Regions from separate parts of the Peribacillus sp. FSL H8-0477 genome, predicted to be linked through region 3. Evidence: riboswitches for the same ligand, from Rfam matches in the RefSeq annotation. Region 3 holds a riboswitch; each other region holds the start of a gene.
The links. A riboswitch is a leader RNA that binds a small molecule or an ion and turns the genes downstream of it on or off. The one in region 3 is predicted to bind thiamine pyrophosphate.

Region 1: it holds a riboswitch for thiamine pyrophosphate, as region 3 does, so the genes downstream of both, thiM (hydroxyethylthiazole kinase) here and tenA (thiaminase II) in region 3, are expected to answer to the same signal.
Region 2: it holds a riboswitch for thiamine pyrophosphate, as region 3 does, so the genes downstream of both, thiT (energy-coupled thiamine transporter ThiT) here and tenA (thiaminase II) in region 3, are expected to answer to the same signal.

What each region holds. Positions count from the first base shown of each region.
Region 1 is NZ_JBBODE010000002.1:1,116,572-1,119,839, reverse strand. Features, by position in the region: gene thiD (bifunctional hydroxymethylpyrimidine kinase/phosphomethylpyrimidine kinase) at 1-372, opposite strand, end outside; gene thiE (thiamine phosphate synthase) at 388-1,029, opposite strand; gene thiM (hydroxyethylthiazole kinase) at 1,016-1,840, opposite strand; TPP riboswitch at 1,964-2,074, opposite strand; gene MHI18_RS17160 (bifunctional glycosyltransferase family 2 protein/class I SAM-dependent methyltransferase) at 2,341-3,268, shown strand, end outside.
Region 2 is NZ_JBBODE010000002.1:745,154-748,421, reverse strand. Features, by position in the region: gene MHI18_RS15410 (hypothetical protein) at 1-13, opposite strand, end outside; gene MHI18_RS15405 (universal stress protein) at 229-774, shown strand; gene MHI18_RS15400 (helix-turn-helix transcriptional regulator) at 794-1,267, opposite strand; gene thiT (energy-coupled thiamine transporter ThiT) at 1,333-1,911, opposite strand; TPP riboswitch at 2,014-2,115, opposite strand; gene MHI18_RS15390 (cation diffusion facilitator family transporter) at 2,332-3,201, shown strand.
Region 3 is NZ_JBBODE010000002.1:1,779,119-1,782,386, reverse strand. Features, by position in the region: gene MHI18_RS20440 (class I SAM-dependent methyltransferase) at 92-748, opposite strand; TPP riboswitch at 914-1,018, shown strand; TPP riboswitch at 1,079-1,168, shown strand; gene tenA (thiaminase II) at 1,276-1,968, shown strand; gene thiW (energy coupling factor transporter S component ThiW) at 1,965-2,498, shown strand; gene MHI18_RS20425 (fructose-1,6-bisphosphatase) at 2,970-3,268, opposite strand, start outside.

The DNA of each region.
Region 1 (3,268 bases), 660 kb from region 3:
TAGGAGACTGTCCATCGCCTCTTCATTCAATAACCGACTGCCGCTTGTAGAAATCATCACCGGATCTAGAACAATATGATTTGGTTTATGCTCCTTCAGTTTTTCAGCGATTACGTTGATAATAGCCGGTGAGGATACCATTCCAATTTTCACGCTATCTGGGAAAATATCAGTCATAATACAATCTAACTGTAATCCTATAAATTCTGGTTGTGTTTCCAAGACCCCCTTTACTCCCATCGTATTTTGAGCTGTCAATGCTGTGATTACACTCATCGCATACATTTTATGTGCCGTAATGGTTTTGATGTCTGCTTGAATACCTGCTCCGCCGCTGCAATCTGAACCCGCAATACTAAGTACCTTTTTCAAACAAACCCCTCATTTCTACTTTTTAATCATTTTTGTTGAAAGAACATGTAATTCCCGGCTCGCTTCTTTTATATCTTGTGCCGCAAATATTGCTGATACAATAGCTGCCCCGTCCACTCCGCTGCCGTTTAGTTTTAGGATATTACGTTGATTAATGCCTCCTATGGCAACAACTGGGATTGTAACGGCTTCACATATTTCTCTTAATGTTTCGAAAGATACCATATCTGCATCCATTTTTGTTGAAGTACTGAACATAGAACCTGCTCCAAGATAATCCGCGCCACTTTTCTCAGCCGCAATTGCCTGCTCAACGGTCTGAACCGATACGCCTACTATTTTATCAGGGCCAACCAATTTCCGTGTTTCCTCTATTCCAAGATCATCTTGTCCAATATGAACACCATCTGCACCGCAATCAACGGCTACCCTCACGTAATCATTAATCACAAATGGAACTTGATAACGATCCGTTACTTCCTTTATTTGCTTAGCTTCCTGGAGAAATTCGTCATACCCTAAGGTCTTTTCACGTAGTTGAATAAAGGTTGCTCCGCCCTTTATTGCTTCCTCTACTTGTTCACTCAATGACTTTTCCCCCACCCACATTCGGTCAGTGACTGCATACAACAGCATGGATTGTTTATCTGCTTTCAATTTTACTACCCTCTTTCAATAATGTAGTGTTGATTTTACTCATATAATCAATTAAGTAGGTTCTGAAGGAAGAGGTACCGCCATTTGTATGCTTCGTCTTTTGATAGGCAAGCTCACCACTAATGCCCATCGCACATACAGCCGTTTTTGTGCTTTCTAGTAATTGATCTGGATTACTCCCGCAAAAGGTTCCAATCACAGCTGTCAACATACAGCCCGTCCCTGTTATTTGAGACATCATCTTGTGGCCATTTCTTATGACATATGCCTTATTTTCGGCTGCAACAAGATCAACAGCACCCGTAATTGCAATGACCGCTCCAGTTTTTTCGCTTAAATGTTGTGCCAACCTAATGTTTTCATCTAGATTTGATTCGTTTATAGCATCCATATGTGCTGCATCGACGCCCATTGTCGAACCACTTCCTTCATAAACAGTTTTTACTTCAGATATATTTCCCCTAATCACCGAAAAGTGAATTTCCTCAAGCAGCTTCCGAACAGTGTTAGAACGAAAAGCAGAAGCACCTGCTCCTACCGGGTCTAAAATAACCGGGATTCCCAGCTCATTGGCTTTTTTACCCGATTTAATCATCGAAAGAATAGTCCTTTCATTTAATGTTCCAATATTAATCACCAAACTGTTGCAAATACTTGTTATTTCTTTCACTTCATTATAATCATCAGCCATAATTGGTGAACCGCCACAAGCTAAGATGATATTAGCGCAATCGTTAGCTGTCACGTAATTAGTAATAGTATGAACAATTGGTGTATGTCGTCCTACGTTCTCTAGGATTTTTTCTTCCATAGTTTCTACCTCCATTTAGATTGATACCAGTGCCGTAGCAATTATGATTAGAGACATCCAAAGCCCTCAAAAAAAACCAAAAAAGCGATATACCACAAAAGGGTATATCGCTTTAACATTATCATTCATGTAAAGTTGATTCCCTACGTTGGCATTATCCAAATCAGGTTTTAGGGTCAAAGCTACTATTCGCTTACTCTCAGCCTGCATGTGCAAGCCCCCCTGTTATTCAATTAATTTCTTCTAAATCAGTTTACCATACTCTTCCTCAAATATGAAACACCTAAATGAAAGAAAGCGGCATTAAACTTTCCCTCCTATTCTTTGTTCGATGATACCATTCCTAATAACTTAATATTGAATTTCTTGAAACTCTTCATATTTTTCGAAGTAATTTTGTTGTGAATGGAGCAGTCTTCAAAGTCCATTTAATTGGCACCAAATCGTCTACAATTCATATAAATAAAATGATTTTATCTACAAGTAACTAGGAGGATATAATGAAAACTTCAATTATACTATTGACTCACAATCAAATTGATTACACAAAAAAGTGTATCGAAAGTATCAGAAATCACACTCATTTAGACTATGAAATTATTGTCGTTGATAACGGATCAGAGGATAAAACAGTAGCTTATTTATCTGAGCAAAATGATATAACAGTTATCGAAAATAAAGAAAATGAAGGATTTGCTAAAGGTAATAACCAAGGTGTTGAAAAAGCAACAGGCGAAACCATCCTCTTTCTGAATAACGATACGGTTGTAACACCTGGATGGTTGGATTCCTTGATAAATACCTTATATTCGAGTGAAAAAATTGGGATTGTGGGCCCAGTTTCCAATAATGTTTCCGGTAACCAACAGATTTCAGTAACTTATAATCAAGAAACATTAGAAGGACTAGAGAATTTTGCTGCTGATTATGTTAAAGAAAAGTCAGGTGAGAAGAACAAGGTCTTAAGATTAGTAGGATTCGCTTTAGCATGTAAAAAGGAAGTTTTAGACGCAATAGGATTATTTGATGAATCTTTTGGCATAGGTAATTTCGAAGATGATGATTTATGCCTGCGCGCACTTCGGGAAGGTTATGAACTCTATATAGCGAAAGATTCTTTTGTCCATCATTATGGAAGTGTTACCTTCAAAAATAGTCCGATTAATTTTAATCAGTTAATGTACACAAACCAAACCAAACTTTATGAAAAATGGGGTTTTAAAGCAAACTATTATATGTTTCCACGGCCAGAAGTACTTAATTTAGTCCCTACACATACAAAAAGGCTCCTAGAGCTAGGCTGTGGAATGGGGGCAATGGCTATTAATTTAAAAGAAAAATATAATTGTGAAGTTATAGGAATTGAAATAGATTCAACCGTTGCAGAGTTTGCCAAACATAATCTAGATACCGTCTATTCCGCTGATG
Region 2 (3,268 bases), 1.0 Mb from region 3:
TATTACGTTGCATCTTACCACCTCTTTCTAGACAGCATATTATTATAATATACCAACCATCCCCATTTTTATAGATGACCATCGTCTTATTTGTTTCTTTATGTCAAAAAATACATAATTAAACTATGGATAAATTTTGTAAAAGAGGGTATAACATAATAAACTGTTATCCCTTCATCTAGAATCGTGAACCAATCATACTTAAAACATTTGAGGAGATGAAGAAAGATGGAAGTAGAATTTAACCATATCATCGCAGCTTACGATGGCACACCCAGCGGAAAAAGAGCAATCGAGTACGGCATAAAGCTGCATAAAACCTATTTAGGCTCTCATCTCACTATTGTGCATGTTTTTAATGAAAAGGTTGAACAACGAACAGTAGGAAAGTCCATGTCTGAAATTAATGAAGGATTTTATATTGACCCTTCTCAAAATCAACCTGTGCTTGCAATGGAACCTGGTTTTTCACAGGCGGATGATACACATACAGTCGTAAAAAACAGTGTGACCATAGCTGAAAGCACTGTAAGAAGATTACTAAGCGAACACCAAATACAAGGCCGATTCGAAGTACTAGAAGGGAATACAGGAGACAGCATCTGTAGTTATGCTCAAAGAACAGATGCCAGTCTTATTATTGTTGGAGAAAGTGAGAAAAGCGGATTGAAGAAGTTTTTCTTAGGCAGCACCAGTAGTGCTGTAATTAAAGATTCTCCATGTCCTGTTCTAATTGCGAAAATGAATAGACCCCTTGACATACCTGACAAATAAACAAACAAGGCCGATTCTCCTAAAGAGAACGGCCTTGTTTATCGGTGGAAATTAATTCTTGAAAGCGATTTACAGCTTCCTGTTCATCTAAACTACTGTATATTCTGTAATACTTATCATCGAGAATACGATAATGTAGACTGATATTATTTTTTTGTAAGATGTAACCTGACATGACAGACACCTCTGTCCACCATACCTTGCCGCCCAATGTTTTTTCTTTACGTTGTGTAACGCCAGAGCGGACCGTGGTATCAATCGTCTCTAACGGGTCACCGCCTAATGCCGTTTGAAGAAGAGTATGTTCACGAAACAAAGCACATATAGCAATGACAACCGTCCAGCTTGCAGACACTCGTTGTTTTTCAATCTGTACAAGTGTTTTTTTAGATAATCCAAGCATTTCGGCCATCTTTTCTTGCGAATAACCAAGATCTAAACGAATGGGTTTGATTATACCTGAAATAAGAGCAATAATTTCTTCTCGATTCATACGTCACCTTTTAGCATTTTAGTGCCATCTTACACTCATTTAATAAAAAAAGACAGGAAACCGTTTTAATACGCTTTTTTCAGAAGTACGTTTGAAGCCGAAGAATACAACATAGCTACTACTACTCCAGAAAGAAGAAAACTTGCCAGCATATATGTGCCGTTGTAGACAAGGGAGAATGTAAGTACTGGTGTACCAGCAGGGGTGGAAGATCCAAAAAAGAAGATCCCAGAAATAACATGACATATATACCTCAAGAAGCTGCCTGTAAACATTCCTGCTATTCCGTAGAACAACCCCATTTTTTTGTTGCCATTCTTATAATAACTACTTACGCGAGTCATAAAAACACCTGAAATCCCCACTACAGTAAAGGCTAAAAAATAATCAATAAACCCCTGAATAGGATGCGCAATCCAAGCTGTTCCACTGACAACTTGTAAAAGGCCGAGTAAAAATCCTGTGGAAAGCCCGCCTTTTATTCCCCAGCGATAAGCCATGAGAAAAATCGGAACCATTGCAATGGACACTGATCCTCCCTGTGGCCAAATTCTTGAAAAAATAAATCCTGATACTAAATCAAGTAATAATGCCAGTGAAGAAAAAACAGCTACCTCTACTAAAAATAATGTCTTATGGTTCATTTTTCTTCCCCCTTCATCTTTGTGGGAAGCGTTCATGAGTATCTGCCATTGTTTTTTGCACGCAAAAAAGCAATGACAGAGGGTTATGGATCACCTGCATTGCTTTATCCAAAACCACATCCCTACGTTAGCATTAACTAACAGGTTCATAGGGTAAGAACTCATTCGCTCACTCTCAGCCATACGGCTCCCCTTGTGGATATATTCAATTATCCTTACACAAAATATACTATTAATTTCAATTACATACAAGTTATTAAATTCTAGACTTTTCGACAGATTTCCTTATGGCAACAAATTTATACCAAGGAAATACAGCTGAAAACCACCAATTTAAATGACTTTAGACGACTCTTTTTCTATAGACACACATACATTTACTTTGGTATCTTTAACAGGCAATTGCGGGAGGTAAAATATATGTACCAAGATAAATACTCTATTACCGCTGAAAAAGGAGCATATGTAAGTATAGCTGCCTATTTGTTCCTTTCTGTATTAAAGCTGAGCATCGGCTATTTCGGTCATTCTCAGGGTTTATGGGCAGATGGCTTGAATAATACAACTGATATACTTGCCTCATTAGCTGTCCTAATCGGGTTAAAGATTTCAAAACGCCCGCCTGACGAGGACCACGCTTATGGACATAGGCGTGCAGAAACCATCGCATCTTTAGTATCAGCATTTATAATGGCTTCCGTCGGGGTTCAAGTAATCGTTACCGGTATACAAACCTTTTTTTCAGGTCACCATGAAACACCCAGTATATTGACTTCATATACTGCTTTGTTTTCGGCCATTTTCATGTACGGAATATACCGTTATAATTTAAATATAAGTAAGAAGATTAACAGTGCTTCTATTAACGCTGTTGCTCAGGATAATAAATCTGATGCATTAGTAAGTCTAGGTGCATTGGTTGGAATCCTCGGCACACAAATTGGAATTAACTGGCTTGATTCCGTCGCTGCCTTACTCGTTGGAATCATTATTTGTAAAACCGCCTGGAGTATTTTTCGGGATTCATCCTATTCGCTGACTGATGGGTTTGATGAACAACTTCTTCAAACAATCGGAGAAACCATTAGTAAAACACCTGGGGTAAAAGAAATGAGCGAAATTAAAGCACGCATGCACGGAAATCAAATTCTCGTCGAATCTACGATTCATGTTGATTCAACCTTAAGTATCCTCGAAGGTCATCACATCACCGAGAAAGTTGAAGAAAATTTGAGCAAACAGCATAATATTAAGCAAGCAATTATTCACGTCGAACCATTTACTAAGTAACTAGCTGGCTTGCTTTGAAACCTATCAGAATTGGAAAATCATTAGTAAGAAATATCTAAAAAAGGAC
Region 3 (3,268 bases):
CGACCTTCTCATCATGTATCTTTTATATCTTTTGCTTTTGTAATACGTTCTACTCCTTCAATATTTGCTAAAACCTAACGCCTCATCTAACTTACCAAGATAGAGTCCCTGTTATTTGAGTAGATGGATATTCTATTGGTTTCTTTTCGATTACTAAAACACTATCATAATAACTCATTGAAAAAACGGATGTGGTGAACTGATTTATTGACAAATGAGGATCCCTCGAATGCCAAGCATTTAGATTATCAATCATTTTTTTTGAGTATTCAATAAAGTTATCAGGGTTACCAAGTCCACCTCCGTATTCCTCCCAATAGCACGTGTGCAAATCCTCTATAAAATAAACCCCGTGGGAAGAAAGTTCAGGAAACATCTCCTGGAACGTAGTCTTTAACTGAGTCATGTGATGACCGCCGTCGTCGATAATTATGTCGAATTTCGGTAAAGTAGGTTTGATTGTTTTCCAAAACTCCCTATCCCCTTGATCACCGATGATTATATTAATTTGTTCCTCCTCAAATGATTTACAGACAGGGTCAATATCTAGTCCAAATATCGTAGCTTTGTCCCCAAAATAGTCTTTCCACATTTGAAGTGACCCGCCATGAGAAACTCCAATTTCTAAAATATTAATTTCTTTGCCGATAAACTTCTCAAAATGACGTTCATATATATCAAAATAATGCATCCACTTATGAATTAACCGTCCGTTATTGGATTCAAAATAGTCTTGTAATTTACCCACTATTCCCTTCCTTTCATACAGTTTTTCTTATGCTATGTGCAAAATATTTAAATGAGCTTATCTACAAAAAAGAACAGCTTCGATTAATCCAGTCACCTGTACATATTAAATGTGTAAAGGTTGCATTTTCCATTTTATCTGATATGATGACACTAATCACATACGAAGTACCACTAGGGGAGTCTTCTTCAGACTGAGATGGAATAGTATTCTGGACCCTTTGAACCTGATCCGGATGATACCGGCGGAGGAAAGTGGATGATATGGTCATTTTTACTGTATCCATCTACCCGTTCCGTTTTCAGAACGGTTTTTTTGTTTAACTAAATAATAAACTGCTAGGGGAGCCGATGGGCTGAGAATTAAACCCTTTGTACCTGATCTGGGAATACCAGCGGAGGAAAGCAGGTTGTAAAAGGGATTCGTCCATTCCAAAAACAGCCGCTTTCTAATTGAAAGCGGCTGTTTTTTCATTGAGAAGTACTCTCCTTCCAAAGTATGTGAATAAATGAAAAGGAGGAACTATCATGACGAGTACCACATTGAAATCTTTCAGTGATAAACTTCACGAACGTTCGAAAGAAATTTGGACGAAGAACCACACACATCCCTTTGTTCAAGCAATAGGTGATGGGACGCTTTTAGAAAATAAATTTGCTTATTACCTTAAACAGGACTATATCTATCTTATTGAGTACTCTAAACTTTTTGCTTTAGGGGCCATCAAGGCTAATAATCTTGAAACCATGACCAAATTTGCTGGTATATTTCATAAAACTCTTCAAGTAGAAATGGATTTACATCGGAACTACTGCAAAGAGTTTGGAGTCAGCTCGAAGGAATTAGAACATACTGAGCCTACACCAACTACCCTTGCCTATACCGGTTACATGCTAAATGCCGCACATCATGGAACATTAGCTGATATCATTGCCTGTTTGCTTCCATGTGCTTGGGACTATTATGAGATTGGTTTGTTATTAAAGAAACAAAATGGTGCAGCCTTGGAGACAAATCGTTATGCCAGCTGGATTCAATCCTATTCATCCGTCGAATTCGCTGAAGTGCACAAATGGTTGTCTAAACTGTTAGATGAATTGACGGAAGGGCTGCCTGAAAGAGACCTAAACAGATTAGAGAAGCACTTTATAGCGACCTCACGATATGAATATTTATTTTGGGACATGGTTTACAATGAGCATGATTGGCCTATGGAATGATAGAAAAAGGGAACTTATTGAGGAAAATGACGCTGACTTGCATGTTCACGGCCATCACTACCCTAACTAGTTCGTTCTTTTTCATTCCCGTTGGATTTGCAAAGATTTTTCCTATTCAGCATGTAACCAATGTCATGACTGCCGTTATATTAGGACCTTTTTTTGCTGTTATACAAGCCTTTTTGGTATCCCTTATCAGAAATATGGCAGGTACTGGTTCTATTTTTGCGTTTCCTGGAAGCATGATTGGTGCATTATTTGCAGCACTCCTATACAAGAAAATGAAAAAGATTCAGTACGCATGCTTCGGAGAAGTAGTTGGGACTGGCATTCTTGGATCCATAACTTGTTATCCGATAGCGCTTGTAATATTGGGAGAAAAAGCTGCACTTTTTGGTTTTTTACCAGCTTTTTTCCTTAGTTCTTTAATGGGTTCCCTTTTTGCTTTTCTTATATTAAAAATACTTTTGAAGAATCATTATTTCAATGAAGTTCTTCATAAAAACACCACAAAGGATCAACGAATCTAACTGGCAGCAAGTACGGACATTTGCATTGGTTTAGATGTTATTTCCTCATGAATCAGCACTGTCCCCTAAAAGGTCGACGTTTTGGCAAAAACAAAGAAGGGGTTACCCCTAAAAGTCATATTCCTGACTTTTGGGACAGCCCCTTCTTTGGCTTTTTTTAAAAGATCAGCACAGATTTGCTTGAGCAGAAATTATTCGGCGGTAAGTAGGAATGATTCATCCTAATGGCCCTTTCGCGCAAAAACGCCTTCAAAAAGTGTATCTTTCTCTTTTTCTATCTAGATAACCAGGCTTTCTCATGAACCCTTTATTTGAAGCAGCCCTATTGGCATCGGATCCGCTAAATCCTCGTTCATTCGGCCTGAACTCAGCATGATTCGGCCCAAACTTCAAATCATTCGGCCCTTTCTGGAGTTTATTCGGCCCTAACTCTCAATCATTCGGCCCGACACCCTTTTAGATTTCCTTACGTCAATCCATATAGCGGTATTCTCTTAAACTATTTAAAATAGAAATTTCCTGTATTATTTTCTCTCCAATATTGGTTTCTCTAACCTTTTTTCTTTTTAATTCTTTATCTACAACTCTTTTTATGGATAAAACATCTGTCCAGTTCAATAAAACATCTTCTTTTGAATTAAAGTGCTTATGGGCTACTAGCTGCATACCGAAGGAATTATACAATAATGTATATCCTGCTATGCCTGTGGTTGACTGATAGGCCTTTGAGAAACCTCCATCAATCACCATCATTTTTCCGTTTGCCTTAA